One region of the Brevibacillus sp. SIMBA_040 genome, then DNA from elsewhere that is predicted to be linked to it. Evidence: riboswitches for the same ligand, from Rfam matches in the RefSeq annotation. Region 1 holds a riboswitch; each other region holds the start of a gene.
What was found. Region 1 has a riboswitch for glycine ahead of gcvT (glycine cleavage system aminomethyltransferase GcvT). Riboswitches for the same ligand answer to the same signal wherever they lie in the genome.
Positions count from the first base shown of each region.

Region 2: it holds a riboswitch for glycine, as region 1 does, so the genes downstream of both, SB752_RS07120 (iron-sulfur cluster biosynthesis family protein) here and gcvT (glycine cleavage system aminomethyltransferase GcvT) in region 1, are expected to answer to the same signal.
Region 3: it holds a riboswitch for glycine, as region 1 does, so the genes downstream of both, SB752_RS06930 (amino acid permease) here and gcvT (glycine cleavage system aminomethyltransferase GcvT) in region 1, are expected to answer to the same signal.

Region 1 covers NZ_JAWRXI010000002.1:525,435-530,909, reverse strand. Annotated here, with positions in the region: gene SB752_RS05600 (DEAD/DEAH box helicase) at 1-1,384, opposite strand, end outside; glycine riboswitch at 1,606-1,702, shown strand; glycine riboswitch at 1,703-1,817, shown strand; gene gcvT (glycine cleavage system aminomethyltransferase GcvT) at 1,995-3,098, shown strand; gene gcvPA (aminomethyl-transferring glycine dehydrogenase subunit GcvPA) at 3,140-4,492, shown strand; gene gcvPB (aminomethyl-transferring glycine dehydrogenase subunit GcvPB) at 4,485-5,475, shown strand, end outside.
Region 2 covers NZ_JAWRXI010000003.1:307,764-313,238, forward strand. Annotated here, with positions in the region: gene SB752_RS07110 (helix-turn-helix transcriptional regulator) at 1-353, opposite strand, end outside; gene SB752_RS07115 (alpha/beta fold hydrolase) at 466-1,290, shown strand; glycine riboswitch at 1,457-1,562, shown strand; gene SB752_RS07120 (iron-sulfur cluster biosynthesis family protein) at 1,733-2,071, shown strand; gene lpdA (dihydrolipoyl dehydrogenase) at 2,116-3,531, shown strand; glycine riboswitch at 3,582-3,685, shown strand; gene glyA (serine hydroxymethyltransferase) at 3,890-5,140, shown strand; gene SB752_RS07135 (serine dehydratase beta chain) at 5,156-5,475, shown strand, end outside.
Region 3 covers NZ_JAWRXI010000003.1:269,342-274,816, reverse strand. Annotated here, with positions in the region: gene SB752_RS06940 (LysR substrate-binding domain-containing protein) at 42-818, shown strand; gene SB752_RS06935 (adenine deaminase) at 904-2,733, shown strand; glycine riboswitch at 2,929-3,027, shown strand; glycine riboswitch at 3,030-3,090, shown strand; gene SB752_RS06930 (amino acid permease) at 3,449-4,840, shown strand; gene SB752_RS06925 (DMT family transporter) at 5,056-5,475, shown strand, end outside.

The DNA.
Region 1 (5,475 bases):
TTCGCTGCTCGACACGCATCGGATTCCACGGAAGATCGTAATTGATTACCTGATTACAAAACTGGAGATTGATACCTTCACCGCCAGCCTCTGTCGCGATTAATACTTGCGCACGATTTTGGAACAAATCCGTCATCCAGTCTTTTTTACTGCGCTTAAATCCGCCACGAAACGGTACGGAGGTAATACCGTGATCATGCAAATATTTTTGCAAGTAGTTTTGGGTGGCGCGATATTCTGTGAAAATGATGACCTTGTCATTAATTTGTTGAATCAGCTCAACGGTTTTTGCTGCTTTGGAATGCGTCTCGATTTTTTTAATCATCTCGACCAGATGGATGATTTGCTCGCGTAGCGGGGAATCCTCCGCCATTCTTTGATGCATGTTGTACAGTGTCATGAACGAGGCTTCCTTGCTGGAACAGACCTCGCGCTGTAAGGTGATGAGTGCAAGCGAATTGAAGCCGCCGATGCCAGACTGGTACTGTTCACGAACAAAGCGGGTGACACCATCATAGAGGGCCAATTCCTCCGCTGAAAGCTCTATCGGAATCGACTGTACGCGACGACTCGTAAACTGGATGCCGCCGTCACTGCGCTTGTTTCGGATCATCACCTTCTCAATTTCCTCACGCAGCTTGTCGCTGTTTTTGGATTGGCGCTTGCCTTCCACATAATTGGAGGAAAAAGAGGTTGTGTGGCCGAGATGACCGGGCTTTAGCAAATTGATCAGATTGTACAGCTCATCCATCTCGTTTTGAATCGGAGTTGCGGTTAGCAGCAAACAATATTTTTTGCGGATTTCCTTTACAAATTGATAGTTTCGGGTTCGCTTGTTTTTGAGCTTGTGTGCTTCATCGATGATGAGCATGTCGTAATCGATGTCTAGCACGTGACGGCGATGAGGATCACGCTTGGCGGTGTCGATCGAAGCGACGACGACCTCATGCTGACGCCACATATACTCTTTTTTCTGGGCGACGGCAGGAATCCCGAATTTTTGCTGTAGTTCTTTCGTCCATTGAATGACGAGGGATGCAGGAACGAGGATGAGAATTTTTTTGGCCAGCCCGCGAACCATGTACTCTTTCATGATCAAGCCAGCTTCGATCGTTTTTCCCAGCCCTACCTCATCTGCGAGAATGGCTCGTCCACGCATGTCTAAAAGCACACGCTCAGCCGTATGAAGCTGATGCGGAAAGGGGGATAAGAGAGGTAAATACTTCAGGCATTGCAGCTGGTCAAACTCACGAACAGCCATGGCCTCCTCTGCTTCCAAAGCGAGCTTCCACAGCTCCCATTTGTCCCAGGGCCCATCCTGCTGCAGACGTTCAGAGAGCGGATCAATCCAGCTCGTATCAAATGAAACAGGAACATTCGGCATATTGGTTACTCCTTTGCGTAGCTCTGCCATAACTTTCAAGTCATTATCTAAAAAGCTTAACGTTTTTTATATGGGATATCATTTTGTTAAGTATTTCTTAATCTGACTGTTAATTTGTATATTTTCAACTGCTTGCTCTCGTGGTAGGATAAAGGAGAAAGTTCCTTTCCTAGTATGGAAAAGTTATCAATAACTTATGTATGACCATCTAACCACCGCGAATGATAGTAGCAGGGAGAGACTGCGAGCACCACTGCAGCGCCGAAGGAGCAAGCCGGAAACGGTGAATCTCTCAGGCAAAAGTACCTCTACTGGACGCAACTCTGGAGAGAGCTCGCAAGGAGCCACCAAAGGGGAAACTTGCAAGTGAGGAGAACCCCGACTCACTTGATTCGCAAGGTAACTCTCAGGTACCAAGGACAGAGGAGGAAAAATGGGCACCCTTATTTTGGTGTACCGTTTTTTCGACTCTGTCTTTTTTGTACTGGTAGGAATGAGAAATTTCTATCCGGTATAAGCGCAGCCGCGGCTCCGCCACACGTGGCGTAGCCAGGTTTTCTAGTTCAGGGGGAAAAATGCCATAACGCATGGTTAACAGGAGGTGCCACACATGTCCAATCTGAAGCGAACGCCTTTGTTCGATTCATATGCAAAGTATGGCGGAAAGACAATCGACTTCGGCGGATGGGAATTGCCTGTGCAGTTCTCAAGTATTGGCCAAGAGCACGAGGCGGTACGGACAAAAGCTGGTCTGTTTGATGTTTCCCACATGGGAGAGGTGGATGTAAAAGGGGAGAATGCTCTCGCTTACCTCCAGCACGTTACGACAAATGACGTGTCCAAACTCGCAGTAGGGCAAGCACAATACAGTGTTCTATGTTATCCAGATGGCGGGACCATTGATGATCTGCTCGTATACAAATACGCAGATGACCATTACCTGCTTGTTATTAATGCTGGAAATATTGACAAAGACTACGCCTGGTTGCAGGAGCATTTGATTCCAGGTGTGACCATTGAAAATATCTCTCCACAAACGGCTCAAATTGCGATTCAAGGCCCACTGGCTGAATCGATTTTGCAAAAACTGACGACGACAGATTTGTCCCAAATCGGGTTTTTCCGCTTTGAGCGTGATGTCGTCATCGATGGCATTTCGGCACTTGTATCTCGCACAGGATACACGGGTGAAGACGGATTTGAAATTTATTTAGACGCAGATACAGCGGTCAAACTGTGGGATTCCCTGCTTCTCGCAGGACAGGAAGACGGCCTTCTACCATGCGGACTCGGTGCGCGTGACACGCTGCGTTTTGAAGCAAAGCTGCCACTCTACGGACAAGAGCTGAGCAAGGACATTACTCCGATCGAAGCGGGTATTGGCTTTGCGGTGAAGGTAGATAAAGAAGTAGCGTTCATCGGTCAGGAAGCCCTGAAGGCACAAAAAGAAAACGGTGCGCCTCGCAAACTGGTCGGTATTGAAATGATCGACCGCGGAATTCCGCGCACGCACTATCCTGTATACGCAGGAGAAGAGCTCATCGGTGAGGTGACTACAGGTACACAGTCGCCAACCTTGAAAAAGAACGTCGGTCTCGCACTCGTAAAAACCGAGCACGCGGCTATTGGTACGCAGCTCGAGGTAGAAATTCGAGGAAAACGTTTAAAGGCAGAGGTTGTTGCTGCTCCGTTCTACAAACGTCCAAAAAACTAAGCTGTAACCACCAAACATCCTATTAGAGGAGGACAACGTTCGTGAAATACCGCTACCTGCCACAAACCGATCAGGACAAGCGCGAAATGCTGGAAACGCTTGGAATTACCAGCATCGATGAGCTGTTCGCTGACATCCCTGAGGAAGTACGCTTCAAAGGTGCACTCCATATTCCAGAAGCACTGTCTGAGCCTGATCTGGTGAAGTACTTCACACGTCTGGCCAATCAAAACGTAAATTTCAGTACACATGTAAACTTCCTCGGTGCAGGGGTGTATCAGCACTACACACCGAGTACAGTGAATCATATGCTCTTGCGCGGTGAGTTCTTCACGGCTTACACACCGTACCAGCCTGAAATCAGCCAAGGCGAGCTACAAGCTATTTTTGAATTCCAGACAATGGTATGTGAGCTGACTGGCATGGAAGTAGCGAACTCCTCGATGTACGACGGAGCGACTTCTTTGGCGGAGGCAGCAATGATGGCTGCTGGTCACACAGGCAAAAAACGTGTGATCGTCTCTCGCGCTGTCCATCCTGAAGCACGTGGCGTGCTGAAAACCTACGCATATGGTCAAAATGTTGAGCTGGTAGAAGTAGGTACGAACAGTGACGGTGTCACCGATCCTGCTGCATTAGAAGCACTCATCGATGATAATACGGCGGCAGTTATTGTTCAGTATCCAAACTTCTTCGGTAACGTAGAAGATCTGGCTGCGATTGAGCCGATCGCACATGGAAAAGGTGCTCTCCTGATTGCTTCATCCAATCCACTCTCACTGGGCGTATTGGAAGCACCAGGCAAGCTTGGAGCTGACATCGTGGTAGGAGACATGCAGCCATTCGGTATCCCGGCATCCTTTGGTGGACCACACTGCGGTTACTTTGCAACAACAACCAAGCTCATGCGCAAAATGCCAGGTCGTATCGTTGGTCAAACCAAGGATGAGAACGGCAAGCGTGGGTTCGTGCTGACTCTGCAAGCACGTGAACAGCACATCCGTCGTGAAAAAGCGACATCCAATATTTGCTCAAACCAAGCATTGCTCGCGTTGGCAGCTGCGATTACGTTGACAGCGCTCGGCAAAAATGGTGTACAGGAAATGGCGATGATGAACCTGCAAAAAGCTCATTACGCCAAAAAAGCCCTGGAAGCAAAAGGGCTGGAGGTAGTGAATGCTTCGCCGTTCTTCAATGAATTTATCGTGAAGCTGAACAAACCAGTTGCTGATGTGAACAAAAAGCTGCTTTCCGCAGGCATCATCGGTGGCTACGATCTCGGACTGGATTATCCAGAGCTGGCTCAGCATACCTTGATCGCAGTAACCGAGCTGAGAACCAAAGAAGAGATCGATACACTCGCGGCTGAATTGGAGGCGATCACACGTGCGTAACGACCAGGAGAAAGCACTAATCTTTGAAATGAGCAAACCAGGCCGTGTGGGCTACAATTTGCCTGCGCTTGATGTACCTGAGGTAGAGGTTGCTTCTTTGCTGCCAAAGCATCTGATTCGTGAGAGTCCAGCTGAGCTGCCGGAAGTATCCGAGCTGCAGCTGGTGCGTCACTATACCGAACTGTCGCGTCGCAACCATGGGGTAGACAACGGTTTTTACCCGCTTGGTTCTTGCACGATGAAATACAATCCGAAAATTAACGAGGATATTGCGCGTTATGCTGGCTTTGCCCAGACACATCCTTATCAACCGGAAGAAACCGTTCAGGGCGCGCTGGAGCTCTTGTACAATCTGCAAGACGAGCTGGCTGAAATCACAGGAATGGACGCAGTTACATTGCAGCCGGCAGCAGGTGCAGCAGGTGAGTGGACTGGTCTGATGATGATCCGCGCTTACCATGAAAGCCGCGGAGAAGGCCACCGTACAAAAGTGATTGTGCCTAACTCCGCCCACGGAACGAACCCTGCTTCTGCAGCGGTTGCAGGTTTGGACATCATCACGATTGCTTCTGATGAGCGCGGTTTGGTTGATATCCAGGCTCTGCGTGATGCAGTTGGCTCGGATACAGCAGCATTGATGCTGACTAACCCGAATACTCTGGGGCTGTTTGAAGAAGACATCGTGGAAATGGCGAGCATCGTTCACGAAGCCGGCGGTCTCTTGTATTATGATGGAGCAAATGCCAATGCGATTCTCGGCATCGCTCGTCCAGGGGACATGGGCTTTGACGTCGTGCACTTGAACTTGCATAAAACATTCACAGGTCCTCACGGTGGTGGCGGTCCTGGTGCGGGTCCGGTTGGGGTTAAAAAGGTGCTGGAGCCATTCCTGCCAACTCCGATCGTTGCCAAGAAAGAAGACGGAACCTTCTACTGGGATAGCAATCGCCCGAATTCCATTGGTCGGGTAAAAGGCTATAACG
Region 2 (5,475 bases), on a different contig from region 1:
CGTTCGCGGACGTCCTGTGGCATGAACTGATAAAACTTTTTCAATGCGGAAGAAGCTTCTGCTGCAAAAGGCAACGAGGAATAGTGGCGCAGGGCATGAATCGCAAAAAAGATGGCAACGGCTTCTTCTTCAGTGAAAGCGATCGGCGGCAAGATTCTTTCCTTGAGAACCTGATAGCCACCATGAGGACCGACTTCCGAATAAAGGGGCACGCCGAGCTCGCTCAGCTCCTGCAAATCTCGCAGGATCGTTCGCGTGGATACGCCAAACTCCTGAGCAAGCTCCTTGACGGTGAATTTCCGTTTGCGATTGACGGTCAGCATGAGTTCCAGCAGTCTCTTGGATTTTGGCATGGATTTTACTGTACTCCCATTTTAATTATGACATGATCTGTCACTATTGTCTGATAGAGTGAAGAGGAAAGCAAGCCACACACGATACAGAAGAAAAAAAGGAGGAAATAACATGTCTCATCCCACAGACAATCATTTGGCGACAAGAAAATATTTTCAATCTGGTGATATCAAGCTATCCTACCTCGACTATGGGGGAGAGAGTCCAAATGTACTGCTTCTGCTGCACGGACATATGAATGATGCACGCACTTTTTCCGCATTTGCCGAGGCATTTCAAAAAGATTGGCGAGTAATTGGTTTGGATCAACGGGGCCATGGCTGGAGTGAGCATCCGCCACAAAAGGACTACACAAGAGAGAGCTACGTCAATGACATTCTAAGCTTGGTTCGTACAGAGCTTGGCGGGCGACCTGTGACGATCGTGGGACATTCCTTGGGCGGAGTCAACGCATACCAGTTTGCTGCACGCTACCCTGAATTGGTCAAAGCCGTTATTGTGGAGGACGTCGGTGCAGACATTTCAGTGGATATTTCTTTCGTGGAGCTGCTCCCCGAGCGTTCTGCTTCGCTAAAAGAATTGAGGGAATCTCTTGAACGTGTAGGTGTGCGAGCCATCGATTATTTTTCTGAGAGTGTATTTGAGGATGAAAAAGGGTGGGGGTTTCGTACAGATTTAAAAGGAATGAATATCTCTCAGAAAAACATTAATGGCAGCTGGTGGGAAGACTGGCTTTCCTCTACATGTCCAATCATGCTGATTCATGGTAAAAAAAGCTTTGTACTAGACGCAAAGCAAGCAGAGCTGATGGTATCGCGTAGACCAAACACAAAGCTGGAGACTTTTGAACAATGCGGTCACGGGGTTCATTCAGATGATCCTGACGGTTTTTATCAGGTAGTAAAAGCGTTTCTGGATGAGCAGGCAGCAGAATAATTATACCTTAGCGAATGTTGGGGAGAAGGGGGAGCAAGCCACTCTTTTCCCTTCTTATGTTCTGCTATTTTATAATGCCTGAATAATATTTTTTTTCAGAATTGACACGGATAAGATGGATGTGATTTACTTAATGAAAAGTTATCCATCAATTGAATAGCGGCGGATGATGATTGTAGGAGAGACTAAACAAACAGGTTTAGCACCGAAGGAGCAAGTCCCATAAAACCCTTGGGATCAATCTCTCAGGTACCAGATACTACAATTGGACGCACCTCTGGAGAGCGCTTGAAAAAGCCACCCAAGGGGAATACTTCGGGCTAGTTGGACGAAGTTAAACTCTCAGGTAAAAAGGACAGAGGAAAGGTAGAGTATCGTCACTCTATCTTTCTCCTGTCCTTTTTTGGTGTTCGTAAAAAAGGTTTAAGCGGAGGATGGCGCGATGGGAAAGGAGGCAGGGAACAAGAACATGGAGCTTACGGTGAAGGACGCTGCTCGCAGTGAACTCAGCAAGCTTAGCTTTCCACAGGACACTGCTCTGCGGATTGACGTAGTGATGTCGGGAGATTGTGGATGTGCTTTTTCCGTCCAGCTAGCGGTTGACGAATTGAGAAAAAACGATACGCTGGTCTACCAGAACAGGATTCCGTTCTGCATCGATCTTTTGACGAAGCGCAATTTGGGCGACGTATTGACGCTAGACTTTGATCCAGATCAGGGCTTTGCGCTGTCGAGTCCAGAGGAATTGTTTTCGGATCGGCTGCGCATTCGCACAAGCTGATCATACAAAGCGCATAAATAGAGAGAAATAAGTGGGGGAAAACCATGGCAGAGAACGGAGTAGTGGAGCAGCTTGATGTCCTGGTCATTGGCTCTGGTCCAGGGGGATATGTCGCAGCGATTCGAGCTGCTCAATTAGGTAAGCAAGTAGCGATTGTGGAAAAAGAAGCGGTGGTTGGCGGTGTTTGTTTGAACAAAGGCTGCATTCCTTCCAAGGCACTCATTTCGGTAGCACATCAGTACGAAGCGACAACGCATTCCCAGGAGATCGGATTGCAGGTAGCGGGAGTCAGCGTCGACTTTGCCAAAGTGCAGGAATGGAAGCAAAGTGTGATCGATAAATTAACAGGTGGCGTCAAGTCGCTGCTCAAAGGAAACAAGGTCCAGCGAATCCAGGGCGAAGCGAGGCTCGTGGGCGACGATCTGGTACAGGTGATAAACGGAGAAGAAACGAGTCTTTACCGCTTTGCACATTGTATCCTCGCTACTGGCTCCAGACCGATTGAGCTAAAAGCTTTCCCGTATGAGGGACGGATTCTTTCTTCTACGGAAGCGCTTACGCTCACGGAAATTCCGAAAAGCCTGGTTGTGATCGGTGGAGGCTATATCGGAATCGAGCTGGGACAGACGTATGCCAAGCTCGGTGCCAAAGTAACGATTCTCGAGGGATCGGACTCGATTTTGCCTGGGTTTGAGAAAGAAATGTCCCGCTTCGTAGGACGAAAGCTAAAGAAGCTGGGCGTAGAGGTGCATACGGGAGCGATCGCCAAAGAAGCGCAGCAAACAGCAGCTGAGGCCACGATTACGTATGAAGTGAAAGGTGAGCTGCATCAGGTATCATCAGAATATTTGCTGATTACAGTAGGCAGACGCCCGAACATCGATCAGCTCGGACTTGAAACGGTAAATATGAAATTGACTGAGCGTGGTTTCATCCAGGTAGATCAGCAGTGCAAAACGAGCGTGCCCAACATTTATGCGATTGGCGATATCGTAGAAGGTCTGGCCTTGGCGCATAAGGCATCCTACGAAGGCAAAATCGCCGCAGAAGTCATTGCTGGCCTGGACAGCTCCGTCAGCTATAAAACGATACCTGCTGTCGTCTTCTCAGATCCGGAGATCGCAAGTGTCGGTCTGAATGAGACGGAAGCCAAAAACCAGGGCTATACGGTTTCGATTGGGAAATTCCCGTATGCTGCAAACGGGCGGGCACTTTCCCTGAATGCGGGAGACGGATTTGTGAAAATCATCGGAGACAGCGAAACAGGTGCAATCCTGGGAGGACAAATCGTTGGACCAGAAGCATCCAACCTGATCGGAGAAATTGGTCTGGCGATTGAAAAAGGGCACAAGCTGCAAGACATTGCTCATACGATCCATGCGCATCCAAGCTTGGGCGAGATCATCATGGAGGCAGCAGAAGGAGCACTTGGGCAAGGGATTCACCAGCTGAGCCGATAGATAGTCTGAGCAGTTGCTTTTGGCAAGAATGACAAAATTTCATATGGCGGATGATGATTGTAGGAGAGACCAGATGCTTTGACTGGCACCGAAGGAGCAAGTCCCAAAAATCCTTGGGATTAATCTCTCAGGTAAAGAGTACTACAATTGGACGCACCTCTGGAGAGCGCTTGAAAAAGCCACCCAAGGGGAACGCTTCGACAACAGCCTGCTGTTATGCACACAGGAACGAGCGCCGAAGCTAAACTCTCAGGTAAAAAGGACAGAGGAAAGGTAGATTACACGTTAATCTATCTTTCCTTCGTCCTTTTTTGTATTCCAAAAACACGAGGAAAGGTAGCAAATAGGAGGAGCGTTCATGAGTTTGCAGGATCGTGACTTTGAAATTTTTTCGGCCATTGAAAATGAAAACAAGCGGCAGCATCGGACGCTGGAGCTGATCGCATCGGAAAACTTTGTCAGCGAAGAAGTCATGCAAGCGATGGGCTCAGTACTGACCAATAAATACGCAGAGGGCTACCCGGGCAAACGTTACTACGGTGGCTGCGAGCATGTAGATGTGGTTGAGCAGCTCGCGATTGATCGCATCTGCGCCTTGTTCGGTGCCAAGTACGCGAATGTTCAGCCTCACTCTGGCGCACAAGCCAATACAGCGGTCTTTTTCTCTCTGCTTCAGCCGGGCGACACGATCATGGGCATGAATCTTTCTCATGGTGGGCACTTGACCCACGGAAGTCCGGTTAGCCTGTCGGGGAAATGGTTCAACGTAGTGGCTTACGGTGTGAGAGAAGACAATCATCTGATCGATTACGACGAGGTAGAAGCGACAGCACTTCGCGAGCGCCCGAAGCTGATCATTGCCGGAGCAAGCGCCTATCCCCGCCAGATTGATTTCGCCAAATTCAAAGAAATCGCGGACAAAATCGGAGCCAAGTTCATGGTGGACATGGCACATATCGCAGGTCTCGTAGCAGCTGGGTTGCATCCATCTCCTGTTCCCTATGCGGATGTGGTGACGAGCACGACGCACAAAACATTGCGTGGTCCACGCGGCGGCATCATTCTGACCAACGACGAGGAAATTTTCAAAGGAATCAACAAGGCGATTTTCCCTGGGATTCAGGGCGGTCCGTTGATGCATGTGATCGCAGCAAAAGCAGTTTCCTTTAAAGAGGCACTGCAGCCGAGCTTTAAAACCTACGCAGAAAATGTTGTCAAAAATGCTTCCACATTGGCTGCTACCTTGCTCCAAGAAGGCGCGACATTGGTGTCTGGCGGAACAGATAATCATCTCGTGCTTTTGGATGTACGCCCATGGGGATTAACAGGTAAGGAAGCGGAGGCTCTATTGGAGGAAGCAGGCATCACTGTTAACAAAAATACGATTCCGTACGAAACAGCCAGTCCTTTTGTGACGAGCGGTGTACGTATCGGTACAGCGGCGGTTACCACTCGCGGCATGAGAGAGCAGGAAATGCAAGTGATTGGACGCGCAATCGCTACCGTATTGAAGGCAAAAGGCAACGCTGCTGTCAGCGAGCAGGTACGTGAGCGAATCGGCAAGCTTTGCGAGGCGTATCCCTTGTATGAAAAGATCGCAGTCCAGTAGGTAGGAGGCACAACCATGGTATACAATAGCTGCTTTGATATTATCGGTCCGATCATGGTAGGTCCGTCCAGCTCTCATACAGCGGGAGTGGTATGGATCGGAAAGTTTGTTTATGACTTTCTCGGAGGAGAACCGGAAGCAGTACAAATCATTTTCTACGATTCATTCTCGGAGACCTACAAAGGGCACGGAACGGATAAAGCAGTCATTGGCGGCTTGCTCGGTATGGACACCGATGACAAGCGAATCAGGGATGCCATCGAGATCGCATCAGTGCGCAACGTAGCATTTACCTTCGCATGTGAAGGGGAGTGCCCTTATTACGATCATCCCAA
Region 3 (5,475 bases), on a different contig from region 1:
TTACGAAGAGCAAAATCTGACCCGGCAGCAGAACGTCTCTTTTGGGGGTTGCGATTATTTCCAAACGGGGAAAAAGCATCAAACTCACTGCCGAAGGTGAATATTTGGTTACGTACGCAAACAAGCTGTTGATCGACCTGCGAAAAACAAAAGATCATCTCGCCAACATGCAAAACGAGGTGCAAGGCTCTCTACGAATTGGCTTCACCAGTTATTTTGGCCGCTACAAGCTTCCGCCTCTTTTAAAAGAATTTATCTATCAGTATCCGAAAATTGATATTAACGTGGACTCGGGACTAAGTTCAGAAATATTCGAGTTGTTATTAAGCGAAGATATACATGTGGCGATTATACGAGGAGATTACAAGTGGTTTGACCAAAAGCATCTGATTGACGAAGAGCGAATCTGCGTCATTTCCAATGAAGACATTCGGTTAGATCAACTGCCTCAATTGCCGCGAATCATTCCCAAAATAGAACGAAAGGCAGCACACAAATACAAAAACTATACGTACTCCTCTCTGCACCAAACCATCGAAAGCTGGTGGAACGAACGATTTTTCGCTCCCCCCAACATTACGATGAAAGTGGACAGCTACGAAACCTGTACGGAAATGGTCAAAAATCAGTTGGGATACGCCATTGTCCCCAGCGTCTTTGTGAAGCCCGAGGACGGATTGTACTGCATGGACCTGAGCACATTAGACGAACAAGCTATCACTCGAAAAACATGGATGCTCTACCGGAAGGCTTCCTTGCACTTGAATGTCGTTGATCGATTTGTTGAGTATTTGAAAGAGCATTATGTCAGGGAATAGCCTTTTCATCGACTAGACTATGTTTCATCCCCTATGTAAGATATGATATAACGCAAACCAGATTTTTAAGAGGTGGTAGAAGAAAATGAACGATGTAGCAGCCAAATTCGCTAGACCGCAACTGGCAGATTGTATCCCAGACCTCGTTGCTTTTTCCAGAGGGGAAAAGAAAGCGACGCTCTTTATCCGCAATGGAAGCTTGGTAAACGTCGTGTCAGGGGAAATTTTATCGGATATTTGTGTCGCTGTCGTTGGCACGCGTATCGCATATGTTGGGCCATTTGTAGAAGGCATGATTGATGACGCTACACGTGTCATTGAGGCAAACGGAAAATACATTGCCCCCGGTCTGTTGGACGGGCATTGTCATATTGAAAGCAGTATGTTGTCCGTCACACAATTTGCCAATGCGGTACTCCCGCTCGGAACGACTGGCGGCTTTTTTGATGCGCATGAAATTTCGAACGTACTTGGTCTCCCCGGCTTGCGCATTATGCTGGACGAAGCACGCCAAACACCAATGGCGGCTTATATGCAAGTAGCTTCTTGTGTTCCATCTACGAATCCGACCTTTGAGACAGCTGGTGCAGAATTCGGGCCCGCTGAAGTGGCGGAAGCACTGAGCTGGGGACCAGACATGATTGCGCTCGGAGAGGTCATGAACTTCCCGGGTGTCGTCTATGGTGATCCCAAAATGATTGGGGAAATTCAAGCTACGTTGCGGGCTGGGAAAGTCGTAGATGGACATTATACCTGGCCGTCCAACGATCCACGACTGTCTGCCTATGCTGCCGCTGGTGTTTCTGGCGATCATGAGTGTGTGACAAAGGAAGATGTCGCGAATCGCGTGCGCCTCGGCATGTACGCAAAAATGCGCCGTGGTTCTGCCTGGCATGACGTAGCTGCTACGATCAAAGCGCATACCGAGCAAGGACTCGATTCCCGGCGCATGATGCTAGTTTCGGATGACCGTATTTGCGATTCGTTAAAAGAAGAAGGCCACATGAATTTTATCGTGAGACATGCCATTTCTCAGGGAGTAAAGCCAGTGACTGCCTTCCAGATGGCAACCCTCAATACGGCTGAGCGCTTTGGTGTAGCAAGAGATGTCGGTTCGGTTACACCTGGCACGATTGCGGATATTATTTTGCTCGACGGGAATTTAGCGGATGTGAATGTCGTGATGACCATTGCCCGTGGCGAGGTCGTTGCGGAAAATGGCGCCATGACGGTAGAACTGGCCGCTTTTGATTATCCCGATTATGCGATCAACTCAGTAAAGCTCACCCCTGAGCTTACTCCTGCCAGCTTCCACATCCAGACACCGAATCAATTCGGAACGATCAAAACGCGTGTTGCGATGGTGAGAGAAAACCATGTAGAAACCGAGGAAATATTCGCCGAGGTTCCAGTGAAAGACGGACTGCTAGCTATTACTCCTGAGAGCACATTGTGCAAAATGGCTATCTTTGAGCGTCACGGGAAAACAGGAGGCTCTGCTATCGGGATCGTTGGCAACGTCGGATTCGACCAGCCCGCTGCGATTGCCATGACGGTTGCACATGACTGCCACAATGTCCTCGTCATCGGAAACGACGACGAACAAATGGCGAGAGCAGCCAACGCCGTGATCAGCATGCAGGGAGGAATTGCGATCGCGTCTTCCGGCAACGACCTGGTCGAGCTGCCGCTGCGTCTTGCCGGCTTGATGTCGACTGAGCCTTACGAGACTGTCGTGGAGCAATCGATGGCGATCAGCCGTGCACTTGCTTCGGCTGGCTGCACGATGAATTACGCATTTATGACGCTATCCTTGCTCGCTCTCGTCGTCATCCCTACCCTCCACATTTCGGATACCGGGTTGATTCGTATCTCGGATGCTGGCTTTGAGAAAGTCTCCCTTTTTGTTGAATAAGCCATGCGTAAATACGTCTATTACAAGGACAGCAGGGGCCTCAATCTCCCTGCTGTCTTTTTATTACGTTTTACTTAAATAGCTGATGAATCTAGCAAGATATATTTTAAATAGTTTCTTAATTCATAATTTTTGTTTGACTTTCATCTATCCAATCATTAATATGTAAGGGACACATATGAAAAACATAAGCGGTTGAGTATTGTGGGAGAGACTGGACGTAATGTTCGGCACCGAAGGAGCAAGTCCTGATCATAGGGCAAATCTCTCAGGTAAAAGGACCACAATAGGACGCATCTCTGGAGAGAGCCTTCGCGGCCACCAAAGGAGTTATACTCTCAGGTAAAAGGACAGAGAAAATGGGACTACTCCTATTTTTCTCTGCCTTTTTTTGTACTTTCAAAAACTTCACTTACGATAACGCGATAACGGATGAAAGTATCAGTGAAAGATAGGAATCACTCAATCAAAAGGGGGGTTACATGCATCACTCGCATCAAAAGACCCGAGCAAATGTAGGGACTAAGTCATTTCTTATTAAACTAAATTTTTGTTATATTCAAATTTGTAAGCGTTTTTTCCAATAAAAATCAGACAGAAAAATAACTTTTATTGGAAATTTAATTTGCAATTCACTGATTTATATTTATTATTAACATATATAAAATCATCTTAATTGCAAACTGCTTACACAAACGAGAAAGTGGGGGATCATATGCAAGAACAAACACTAGAAAGAGGTCTGAAAAACAGACACGTACAATTAATCGCGATTGGTGGAGCTATTGGTACCGGATTATTTCTCGGCGCAGGTAAATCCATTCATTTAGCTGGGCCTTCTATTTTATTTGCCTACCTAATTACCGGGATTATTTGTTTTTTAATTATGCGCGCTCTAGGAGAGCTGCTTCTATCGAATTTGAACTATCATTCTTTCGTTGATTTTGTAAAAGACTACTTGGGAAACATGGCAGCATTCGTCACTGGCTGGACGTACTGGTTTTGCTGGATATCGATTGCCATGGCTGACTTGACCGCAGTTGGACTCTATACCCAATACTGGTTCCCAGAAGTACCACAGTGGATGCCAGGATTAATCGCACTTGTCGTTTTGCTCATCATGAATCTGGCAACGGTCAAGCTTTTTGGTGAAATGGAATTCTGGTTCGCGTTAATCAAGGTTATTGCGATTCTCGGTTTGATTGTGGTTGGACTCTTCATGATTATCAAAGGGTTCTCTACTAATTCAGGTCCATCGAGCTTCACCAATCTCTGGAGCCACGGAGGTATGTTCCCGAATGGGATAAACGGCTTCCTTCTCTCATTCCAGATGGTCGTGTTTGCGTTCGTTGGGATTGAGCTCGTCGGACTGACAGCCGGTGAAACCAAAGACCCTGAAAAAGTAATTCCGAAAGCAATCAACAACATCCCGATCCGCATCCTGATTTTCTACATCGGGGCACTGATCGTGATCATGAGTATTTATCCATGGAGCGCCATCGTTCCAACAGAAAGTCCGTTTGTCCAAGTATTCGCGGTAATCGGTATCGCTGCAGCTGCTGGAATCGTTAACTTCGTCGTGCTCACATCGGCAGCTTCGGCATGTAACAGCGCCATCTTTAGTACAAGCCGGATGGTTTTCTCACTGGCGAAAGAGAAAAATGCACCTGTCCCATTTACAAAGCTGACAGCAGGAAAAGTCCCTTCCAATGCACTGTTCTTTTCCACGATTGTCATCCTGATTTCTGTCATATTGAACTATGTCATGCCTGAGGGCGTATTTACCCTCATCACAAGCGTATCAACGGTTTGTTTCCTCTTTATCTGGGGAATTACCGTCATCTGTCACCTGAAATACCGGAAAACAAGACCGGATCTGGCAGCAGTAAACAAATTCAAGCTACCCTTGTTTCCTTTCTCCAACTACTTGATTCTTGCTTTCCTCGCGTTTATTCTCGTCGTTCTGGCACTGGCAGAAGACACGCGTGTGGCGCTGTTCGTCACTCCGGTATGGTTTATTATGCTGGTAGCGATTTATAAAATGCGCAAGCCAAACGCTGATCAAATCAATCATAATAACGTAGCGGATAACAAATCTGTAAGCTAGAAAAAACGCAAGCATCCCGCTTTCACTTGAAATGGTGAGAGCGGGATGTTTTTGTTTTGGAACTTTTCTTTCCTAAATCTGTACCGATACAGATAGTCTTTTTCTTCATTGAAGCCGCCTCTCGCTCGACTTACGATGAAGTCAAGGCGCCTGCACCTCTGAATAGCTTTCACATCTATCAACTCATTACCATCTAAAAAGCGAGGACCTTTCGTATGAATACAATCAATTATTTGCTCTTGCTCGGTATCGGAATCATCTGGGGCTCGCAGTTTTTCTTTGTCGATTTAGTCATCGGCTCTATCACGCCCGTTACGCTCGCCGCGTACAAAGCCATACTTGGCACTGTCACTCTAGCCATCCTCCATTTGTTCAATGGAAAAAAAGAAAAACGGTCAGCTGGCCGCCTTGGTCGAAAAGTGTGGAGCTTATTTATTTGGATTGCACTGCTTGAGGCTGTTATTCCTTTCATTTTGATCGGCTGGGGGCAGCAGTACATCAATAGCAGCACAGCTTCCATTTTGCTTGGCACGGTGCCGATTTTCACCCTGATTTTCATGAAAATAGCAGCACCACGAGAAAAGCTTTCACCCTGGAAAAGGGTCAGTATTTTCATCGGCTTTGGGGGCTTGTGC